Regions from separate parts of the Rhizobium sp. BT04 genome, predicted to be linked through region 1. Evidence: riboswitches for the same ligand, from Rfam matches in the RefSeq annotation. Region 1 holds a riboswitch; the other holds the start of a gene.
The links. Region 1 has a riboswitch for FMN ahead of QMO82_RS08320 (DMT family transporter). Riboswitches for the same ligand answer to the same signal wherever they lie in the genome.
Positions count from the first base shown of each region.

Region 1 (5,282 bases):
TCGACCGACGTCATGGCGGCAACGCGCGAGATTTACGAGCGGCTGATAGCGCCGCATGTGCATCAGCGCTGGTAGGCGTCCAATACTCCAAAATGCAAATGGCCGGGTTTTCGCCCCGGCCATTTTTATGTCACCGATCCGTCAAGGCTCAGTTTGTGCCGACCAGATCGACCGGGAAGAACAGGGTTTCGCCGGAGGAGTCGCTGACGCCGTCATTGTCGGTGACGGCGTAAGGCTTGCCCGAGGCGTCGAAGGTGAAGCCTTCGAGTTTGTCGAGCACATAGCCGTTAGTGGCAGCCTTGAGTTCGCCGAGAAAGTCGTGGGCTTCGGTCTTCTTGACGACCGGCAGCTCGGTCCCGAGCTTGGCGGGCTTCAGCTCCGAGATCGCCACCTTGTAGAGCTTCTTCAGCTTGGCTGCATCGCCGACGAGGTTGTCGCGCTCGATGATGTAGACGCTGTCGCCATGAGCCGAGATTTCCGATAGGCCGACCCAGCCGCTTTCCGTCTTGTCGAGCGGATAGCGGACAGCGCCCCATTCCTTCTTCTTCGGATTGTAGGAGACGAGCTTGACGAAGCCCTTCTCGTCGTCAGCCCACTCGCGCTGGACCGCCATCCAGAGCGTCGCATCGTCGCCGGTGCCGACAATGGTGACCCCTTCGAAGCCATAGCGGATTTCGTTGGCGGCGAGCTCCTTCGGCAGGGCGATCTCGGCCTTGATGTCACCCTTGGCGTTGACGTTGTAGAGGGCGTGCGGGACGAGACGCTCGCTGTAGCCTTCCGAGGCGAGCCAGAAGGAGCCGTCGGCGGCAGCCGCAATGCCTTCGATGTCGAGCTTCTGGGCCGGGGCGCCGTCACGCTTGACGACGAGGGCGTCGGTAATGACGGCTGGCTTCTTGCTGGCATCGATCGTGTAGATCGTCGGCTGCGAGCCGAGAACGCTGTCGCTGACGGCGTAGAGCATGCCTGGCTTGCCCGGAACCGCGGCGAGACCCGAAAGCGCTGCAAAGCCGATCGGATTGCCGTCCCTCTCGGCCGAAACAATCTGCGGATAGGCCTTTTCGCCTTCCGAGCGCTCATAAATCATCACATGCGAGCGGGCGCCGCCGTCCTTGCCGAGGTCGAGTTCGTTGGCTGTCGCGAAGAGATTGCGTGCAGGGATGGCGATCCCGCCTTCCGGCGAAATCCCCGACGGCAGCAATTGCACGAGTTCGGGATCGGCGCCAGTATCCCTGTAGACGCCGACGACCGAAGCGCGCTCGGCGAGCAGGAAGAAATACTTGATATCACCGAACGTGGCGGCTTCGAGACCTTCCGGCTCGACGCCCTTCGATCCCGAGCGGCTTTCCGGATAGTGGCCGAGATGAGCGACGGCGCGTTCGAAGGAAGCGCCCGATTCGTAGAGAACCTTGCCCGTCTTGTCGAAGATGGTAAAGCTGCGCGAGCCGCCCTGGTAGTCGCCTTCATTGGCAATGACGAACCGGTTATCGTCCAGCCACTTCACGGCGTCGGGCTCGCGCGCAACAGCCTTGGATTCGCCTGAGAATTTCAGGGCGCCGTCACGCTTGGTGTCGATGCCGGTAAGATCGACGCTGCCGGCGGAGAAGTGCGTCTTCACTTGAGCCGTGTTGGCGTCGATGATGATGATCTCGTTGTTTTCCTGCAGCGTCAGGGCGATCTCGCTCAGGCCGTTGAAGGCGACGAATTCCGGCTCCGGATCTTCGGGCGCGACGCCGGCAAGGCCGGTCAACGCCACGTGTTTGATCGTGCCGCAATCGACAGTGCCGTTCTTGACCTGGAAGACGACAAGGTCGCCGGCCGGCATTTGCGGGATCTTGCCGTCATTGACCTCTTCGTCGCGCTCGTTTTCGATCGCGATGGCACCGAGCGTCTTGTCCTTGTTGAGGGCGATCGAATCCGGCTGGCCGCCGAGATCGCAGCTGTTCTCGATCTTCTTCGTCGCCACGTCGACGATTGCGAGACGGCCCGACGGCTTGGCTTTGCTTTCGGAGGTGTTGACGGCGACCAGCGCCTTGCCGGCGCTCGAGGTGACCGATGTCGGCTCGCCGTCCATCATCAGCGCGCCGCCGGCCTTCGGAGCCTTGGCATCGGTAATGTCGATGAAGCCGATCGCGCCGAGCGGGCTGTCGCTATAGATCAGCGTGTTGCCGTCGTCGGTCGCGGTAAGGATTTCGGCCGACGTGGCCGAAAGCTTATCCTTGTCACCAGGCAGGTTCTGGGCCACCGGGAAAGAGGCGATTCGGTTGAAGACCGGTTCGGCCGCAGCCGGAAAGGCAACGGATGCGAGAAGCACGGCAGCAAGCGCTGCCTTGCGCGATGAAATTGTCATGAAATCCCCCATGTGTCGAACATTCGAAACATGAGTTTTCTGCGGGAGCGGCGTGACAGAGGCATGACAGATGCGACATTTTGCGCCGGATCAGATCAGGCGGGTTTGCGCTCCCTGCGCATCTCGTTTCGCATGATGAAAAGCGAAGCGGACAGGATGAGCGCCGCTCCCAGCCAGAGGTAACCCGCCGGCGCATAACCGAAGAACAGCCAGCCGGCCAGCACGTTCAGCGGCAGTTTCAGATCGTCGAAAGGCTGGACGTAGGCGGCATCGGCTGCGGCATAGGCAAGCGTCAGAAAATACTGCGCCGCCGCGGTCAGCAGTCCCGCCAGGAGGAACAAGGCAAGGGCTGCGCCCGTCGGCACGGCAAAGCCTGCCGCAAGCGCCAGGCCGCCGTTTATCGGCGTCAGCAGAACGAGCAGCCAGACGGTGATCGTCTCCGGTCGTTCGATGCCCGTCAGGCTCTTGGTGATCAGCGACGAGGCGCCCCAGAGCACCGCCGAGAGCACCGGCAGGAGCGCGGCCCAGCCAAAACTGTCCGACCATGGCTGCAGGATGATCATCGCGCCGCTGAAACCGGCTGCGGTCGCCGCCCAGCGGGCCGGACCGACGCGCTCACCCAGGAAAAGCCGGGCGCCCAGAATGATGAAGAAAGGCGAGGTCATCACCAGTGCGATCGCCTGCCAGATCGGCACCGCGGCAAGACCGGCAACCCACGCCTCGACGCCGAGCGCGGCAAGCACGACGCGCGCGAGGTGGCGCCAGGGATAGTGCGTGCGCATCGCCGCAAGGCCGAGCTGGCGAAGGAACGGCAGCGAAAACAGGAAGGCGAAGCCATATTGCCAGAAGGCGGCCGAGGCCGAGGGGAAGGCAAGCTTCATCGTCAGCCATTGGGTGACGACGTTGAGAAGCGAAAAAGCAATGCCGGCAAGGACCATCCAGAGGGCGCCAACAACGGCGCGGGACGGCTCGGCAGCAAGGGAAGTCTGATTCATGTCTTTCATCCACGACTTAGGGACCAACATAAATCAGGACGCATGAGCTACCGACACGGACGACATGACGAATCCTCGCCCTTCGCACGACCGACTCATTCTCTTCCATCCGGACTTTAACCGTCGGCTCCGGAATCGCACCGGATCTGCTGACCCCTCCCCCGCTTCGACACGAGAAAAGGCGCTCGCGGGCTTGGGCCGAGACCCTTACCGCCGGTGGGGAGTTTCACCCCGCCCTGAGAACGGGAATCTCGTAGATCAAAGCCGGCGCGGCGGCAAGGCCGGCCAAAGCAAAAAGGTCCGGCAAAGCAAATGGCCCGCCACAAGCAAAAGGGGTCCGGCAAGCCGAACCCCTCTCAAATCCTGCACAACCGGTCTCGTTTCCGGCTGGCGGATAATCCCAGATCAGCCGTTGACGGCGTCCTTCAGGCCCTTGCCGGGCGTGAACTTCGGCACGTTGCGAGCCGGAATGTCGACTTCAGCGCCCGTCGACGGGTTGCGGCCCTTCGTTGCGGCGCGATGAGAAACGGTGAAGCTGCCGAAACCCGCGAGGCGGATGTCGCCCTTGTTCTTGAGTTCAGCCTGGACAACGTCAAAAACCGCGTCAACAGCGGAAGCCGCGTCAGACTTCGTCAGTCCTGCCTTTTCGGCGACTGCGGACACGAGTTCATTCTTGTTCATGTTTCCACCCCTTTCTAAATGGTATGAAACGACTCAAAAGTAAGCTAGGCGCCGAATAGGTTTCATCAGGCCCGCCGGAAACCCAAAAGCCCTGCAAATCAAGGAAAAGCAAGCGTCTCCATGACGTTTTCACAAAAAAGGCTGGCGTTTTCGCCAGCCTTTTTCCGTGTTTTGCTCCAATGGGGCATAAATGTGGCCGAGGCCATTCAATGCGCTATGGTTGCGCCTGTCTCATCGAGGCCTTCGACCGATGTGATGACGGGCGTTTCCACCGTGCCGTCCCATTCGATCGGCTCCGGCCGCCGGATCAGCGCGTGCTTGATCACCTCGCCCATGCGGGATACCGGGATGATCTCCATGTTGTTCTTCACGTTGTCCGGAATCTCCGCCAGGTCCTTGGCGTTTTCCTCCGGAATCAGCACCTTCTTGATGCCGCCGCGAAGCGCTGCAAGCAGCTTTTCCTTGAGACCGCCAATCGGCAGCACACGGCCGCGAAGGGTGATTTCACCGGTCATGGCCACGTGCCTGTTCACCGGGATACCGGTCATGATCGAAACGATCGCGGTCGCCATGGCGACGCCGGCCGAGGGGCCATCCTTCGGGGTCGCGCCTTCCGGCACGTGCACGTGGATGTCGCTCTTGTCGAAGCGCGGCGGCTCGATGCCGAAATCGACGGCGCGCGAGCGGACATAGGAGGCCGCCGCCGAAATCGATTCCTTCATGACTTCCTTCAGATTGCCGGTGACCGTCATGCGACCCTTGCCCGGCATCATCACGCCTTCGATCGTCAGCAACTCGCCGCCGACCTCCGTCCAGGCAAGACCGGTCACGACGCCGACCTGATCCTCGCCCTCGGCTTCGCCATGGCGGAAGCGCGGGACACCCAGATAGTCGGAGATGTTGGCGGCCGTCACATGAACGGACTTCGTCTTGCCCTTGATGATCTCGGTGACCGCCTTGCGGGCGAGCTTCATCAACTCGCGTTCGAAGCTGCGGACACCGGCTTCACGGGTGTACTGCTGGCTGATCGCCATCAGGGCGTCGTCGCTGACCGAGAATTCTTCCGGCTGCAACGCATGTTCCTTGATGGCCTTCGGCAGCAGGTGCCGCTTGGCGATCTCGCGCTTTTCATCCTCGGTGTAGCCGGCGATACGGATGATCTCCATGCGGTCCATCAGCGGCGCCGGGATATTCAGCGTATTCGCCGTGGTGATGAACATCACGTCCGACAGGTCGTATTCGACTTCCAGATAATGATC
Region 1 is NZ_CP125652.1:3,048-8,329, reverse strand. Features, by position in the region: gene QMO82_RS08330 (aldo/keto reductase) at 1-75, shown strand, start outside; gene QMO82_RS08325 (esterase-like activity of phytase family protein) at 149-2,359, opposite strand; gene QMO82_RS08320 (DMT family transporter) at 2,443-3,342, opposite strand; FMN riboswitch at 3,436-3,590, opposite strand; gene hupB (DNA-binding protein HupB) at 3,748-4,023, opposite strand; gene lon (endopeptidase La) at 4,230-5,282, opposite strand, start outside.

Region 2 (5,282 bases), 1.3 Mb from region 1:
TCCCGATATCCAGATCGATCTCTTCGTCACCAACCTGTTCCTCGATCTCATCGCGGAGAATGTCGATCTCGGCATCCGTTTCGGCGAACTCAAAGATTCGAGCATCGTTGCGCAGCGGTTCGGCAAGAGCGTGCGCTACCTGGTCGCCACACCGGACTATCTGAAAGGTCGGGTGCTCCCGTTAAAGCCCGAAGACCTGAAGGACCATCGGTGCGTTCTGCTGAACGGCCGCAACGGTGAGGCGGAATGGCATCTGGTGAGCGGGCGCAAAACGGTTCGCCTGCACGTGTCGGGGCCGGTATCGAGCCGGGATTTCGATACGGTGAGCGCCTTCACCTATCGCGGACACGGGATCGGATTGTTGCCTTCGACCTATTGCGACGAGCAGATCAAACGAGGCGAACTCATCCGCCTGCTGCCGGACTGGTCGTCCGAGGAAATCTTTGTACATGCCGTCTATCCCACACGGCGTTTCCTGCCCGCGAGATTGCAGGTCTTTCTTGAGGCGCTGAAGGCTTGGAAGAACCCGTTGTGGCTTCCCTTGCATTGAGTTCCTTCGAAGGGCGGGGCGGGTGCTCCAGCCGCCACGGAAACGTTCCGGACATCACCGAAAATTGAAGCCGTATGTGCGGGCGGGGGGCCTGCGTCGGCCAAGCTGTGTTAGAGTTTGCCGGCTTGGATGGCGCGGGGATTGGATTGCCAATGCTGACGACGCTTGCGGTGCTTATCGGTCTTTCCGGCCTCGTCCCGGCAGCGCGGGCGGGGGGAGATGAGGTCGACGTGACCCTCGTGCTTGCCGTCGACACCTCGCGGTCGATGGATTTCGAGGAGATCGGCATCCAGCGCGAGGGGTATGTCGAAGCACTCAAGCACAAGGAATTCATCGATGCGGTGAAGGGCGGGCTCACCGGCCGCATCGCCATCAGCTATTTCGAATGGGCAGGCTATGTCGTCCAGGATTCGGTGATCGACTGGCAGGTGATCGAGACGGAAGAGGACGCGATTGCTTTTGCCGGCAAGCTCGAAGCCCGGCCGATCGCCACGCAGCGGCGCACATCGATCTCCACCGCGATCGCCCAGGGCGCCAGCATGATTGTTTCCAGTCCCTTTCTGTCCAGGCGACAGGTGATCGACGTTTCCGGCGACGGCCCGAACAACTCAGGCAATCCCGTCACACCGACCCGCGACAAGGCGGTAGAGGCCGGTATGATCATCAATGGCCTTGCTATCATGCTGCGGCCTTCCGATGCGCCCAATGGGCTCGACAAATATTACGAGGATTGCGTCATCGGCGGTCCCGGCGCCTTCGTGCTGCCGGTCCGCAAGATCGAGGATTTCGCCGTTGCCGTGCGCCGCAAGCTGGTGCTGGAGATCAGCGGCCTTTCCACGCCGGCAACGGTGCAGAAGACAGCCGGCGCGCCGCCGGCGACCGACTGTCTGATCGGGGAAAAGCAGTGGCGGGACATGTTCGACCGCTGATGCCCGGCGGGTTACCGCGCCGAAATTATATCAGTCAGTACTTGGTAAGCAGCAGAGACGCGATCATCGTTGGGATAGTTTTTATTGGCCGAGATGCTTTTCAGCTGGTGTTGCGGTCTGCGATGACGCCGCAGCCTTTGCCTACAACGGCAACGCTCTGCCGGCCTGCTCGCTGACCATGTATTCGGCATACCAGTCCGGCCAGCCTTCGTCATGCTTGCCGCCGTTTCGCTTCTCGTGTTCGCCGTGGGCGATTGCCGCGCGGCGCAGTGCTGACGCAAGCTCGTTTGACGTCGTGAATTTCGTCTCGTCGGCGTCGATGCGTCCGGGTAGTCGTGTGGTGACTTCCTGGAACAGCCAGCCGTTGCCGTCCGGATCCTTGAACGAGGCGAAGGAGCGATAGCTGCGGTGCTCGGGATCGCGGCCGGCGACGCGCAGCCGTCCGAAGAGATAGGGTTCGTCTTTGCCGGCATAGACGCCGGCAGCGTCATGGAACACTTCGCTCACTTCGATGCCGCGAGCGATGAGATCGCGGCGGGCTGCCTCGATGTCGGAGACGACCAGGTAGAGCCCCTGGGCGGAGCCCGGTGCCGCCGCGGTGACATTCTTGCCGAAGATGATCGCGCAGCCGGAGCCCGGCGGGGTAAACTGGATCACGCGGAAATCGGCGTCATTGGCAAAGTCGGCGTCGAGCCGCCAGCCCAGACCGTCATAAAAACGTTTGGCGCGGTCGACGTCGGCAACGGGGATGACGACCACTTCGAGCTTGGTGTCGACGGACCGTGTATTCGGGGTCTGGATGGGGGCTTCACTGCGCATTGCATTGCTCATCTTCAGCTCCTTGAGGTTTGGACGCATTAAGAATGGCGATACATGTCGGCGGTCAGTGGACCACAGCGTGGCAAGGGCGTCGAATCAATTATTCTGTCGGTATTGAGTGGTTTGGCGCATTCCGCTGCAACACTAGGCGTCGCTCGTCTGCCGATCCGACGAGGCGGCGGGATCCGCTCCCGCCGTCTTCGTCTGTCATTCTGCGGCCCGTCGAGCCGGCGCAGGGAAATGAATACCCTTACGCGGCGAGAGCAGCGCGGGTTTTGCCGATCGTCAAAGCCGCCTTTGCAGCCTCGCGCCCTTTCTCGACGAAATGCGCGCGGTAGATCTGTTTGTGGTGTTCGGTTTCCTGATATTGATGCGGCGTCAGCGAAACCGACAGCACTGGTACGCCGGTATCCATGCCGGCGCGCATCAGCCCATCGACGACGGCCTGGGCGACGAATTCATGGCGGTAAATTCCGCCGTCGACGACGAAAGCGGCAGCAACGACGGCACCGTAGCGCCCGGTTGCGGCAAGGTCGCGCGATAGCAGCGGCATTTCGAATGCGCCGGGAACATCGAACACATCGACCTGCTCGGCCGGAATGAGCTGGTAGAAGCCGTCAAGGGCACGGTCGACGATGTCGGCGTGCCAGCTGGCTTTGATAAAGGCATAACGGGTGGGTGTCACGGTAATCTCCTTTGGCGAACAGACACATCACCCAAGGCGATCACGAGCGTCCCCGACAGCCCGCAAGGGCGGCAGGAACGCACGTTCTCTTTCATCCGGACTATGACCGTCGGCTCAGGCATCTCACCTGATCTGCTGACCCTTCCGAAGAAGGCGCTCGCGGGCTCGCAACTGGAATTGCATACCGCCGGTAGGGACTTTCACCCCGCCCTGAGAACGGCGGGGACAATAGGGGGAAGACGAGGGGCTGGCAATAGGGGAAATGCTTTAGCAGCGACCACTTGTTTTCCATGCATTTCATTAGCGGCACGGCATCCTCCATGGTTCCTCATCCTGAGGCTCTCTTCGGCATTTGTGCTCCGGGCGCTGGCGAGCGCCCGTCGATCGCGACAGCCGTTCCCTCTTGCTGAGGATGGGCGCGCGCCTACATGCTCGGGTGAGGACATCCACGTCAGGACAACAGGACGGAACAGGATACGGCGTCTTCGCCCGAGGCGGGCAGACGACAGTCACCATGGGAGGGAGTGATGCCAGAAGCTTTCGTCGTTCACCGCGAAGCGCATATCGCAGCACCGCCGGCTGCCGTGTTTGCGCTGATGACCGACCCGGAGAAGATCCTGCGCTGGATGGGAACGGAGGCGCAGGTCGAGCCGCAGCCGGGCGGGCTCTATCTCGTTAACGTCACCGGCGCCCGCTTTGCGCGCGGTTCGTTTCGCGAGGTGGTGCCGGTTCATCGCCTTGCCTACAGCTTCGGCTGGGACGGCAGCGAGGTCGTGCCACCGGGATCCAGCCTGGTCGAGATCGACCTGATCGAGCAGGGGGGCGGAACGCTGCTGCGGCTCACGCATAGCGGCCTGCCGAGCGCCGATCAATGCGCCGGCCATGCGGAAGGCTGGGCCCATTATCTCGGGCGGCTGACCGAGGTCGCCGCCGGGCGTGATCCAGGTCCCGACCCTTTTTACGGTAGGACATGAACGGTTTTCCGCCGTAAGAAGGGTACCCGGAAGCGCTTGCCGGAGGGGGAAAACTGCCGGCTGGCGCTCCGATCGGTCGACCGAAAGCGTTTCTTTTTCTCCCGCAAACATGAACGCGTAGTTCATCTCCAGTTCAATTTGGCGCTCCTAAAGTGATTGCGGCTGGATGAAATGGAGTTTTCGATGAAGGCACTTTCTATCGCGGCTGCCTTGCTCGCTGGCAGCCTCTCGATCGGCACAGCTGAGGCGATGCCGGTTGGGACAATCAAGGTTGAGAGCACTGTCACAAAGGTTGACTACGCCTGCGGTCGCGGCTGGCACCTGACGCGCTGGGGCGAATGCCGGCGAAACTGGCGCCGGCCGCCGCCGGTCGCTTTCTACGGTGGTCCGCCCCGTTGGGGCTGGGAGCGGCGTCACCGGGATTGGGATGGCCCGCGCTGGCGCGATGAGCGGCGCTGGGATCGCGAGCGCCGCTGGCGGGATGACTACTAAGGGCCTCATTCAGAGGCAAGCATGGAGAGGCCGGTGCGATGTTTCGCCCGGCCTTTTCGCATGAAAGCTGGCAATTGTGCGCTTCGGTCAGATCTTCCCGTCGATGAGTTCTTCGAGCTCGATTGGATCCTTGACGCCGAATTCATACCATTCGACAAGTTCCTTCGCCTTGCGGCTGCTCTCTTCCGCTGTCAGCTCGACCTGATACCTTTCGCACCACCGCCGAAGGACCGACGTCAGCAGTGCCATGTCATTCCCATCCAGCGGATCTTTCGGCCAGAATATCGTGCCCATCGTACCCCTCAATCACACGATGACGAAGGGCTGCATAATGGAATTAAAACTGCGCAATTTTAAAGTGTTTATTTTTTGTTTCCCACCGCGGTGAGCGTTTTTGACATGGGATGTGGGCATCCTCTGCGGAGAGTCCCTTCCGTTGAGAGGGATGTCATCACGGACATGCGGGGATTCCAGGCAGTACCCCTGGGGAGGTCGGCTTGCGGATGTCCCGAGGGGCATGCCATGATCGCGATATGGATCTGCCATCTCCCCTTGCCTGGCTGGTTGACGAGGCCGGTGCTTCGCCTGGTCCCGAACGGTTTCTGGCCGAGCTCGGGCGCCGGCTGCTGGCTGACGGCCTGCCGCTTTCGGGCGGTGCGCTGACGCTTTCGGTGCCGCATCCGATCATCGCGCGGCGCACCTGGCTGTGGCGAGCCGAGACCGGGGCCGTCATCGAGGCGTTGGCCTTTGCTGCTGATCCGCAGAGCGAGGCCGGGGGCGAGTGGCTGGCCGGGCTCGGGCCGGTGTGGAAGGCCAGGATCGGGTGGGATAAT
Region 2 is NZ_CP125652.1:1,317,757-1,323,038, reverse strand. Features, by position in the region: gene QMO82_RS15055 (LysR family transcriptional regulator) at 1-550, shown strand, start outside; gene QMO82_RS15050 (DUF1194 domain-containing protein) at 703-1,479, shown strand; gene QMO82_RS15045 (VOC family protein) at 1,621-2,310, opposite strand; gene QMO82_RS15040 (6,7-dimethyl-8-ribityllumazine synthase) at 2,549-2,983, opposite strand; FMN riboswitch at 3,063-3,205, opposite strand; gene QMO82_RS15035 (SRPBCC domain-containing protein) at 3,511-3,957, shown strand; gene QMO82_RS15030 (GCG_CRPN prefix-to-repeats domain-containing protein) at 4,141-4,449, shown strand; gene QMO82_RS15025 (hypothetical protein) at 4,537-4,743, opposite strand; gene QMO82_RS15020 (adenylate/guanylate cyclase domain-containing protein) at 4,983-5,282, shown strand, end outside.
Region 2: it holds a riboswitch for FMN, as region 1 does, so the genes downstream of both, QMO82_RS15040 (6,7-dimethyl-8-ribityllumazine synthase) here and QMO82_RS08320 (DMT family transporter) in region 1, are expected to answer to the same signal.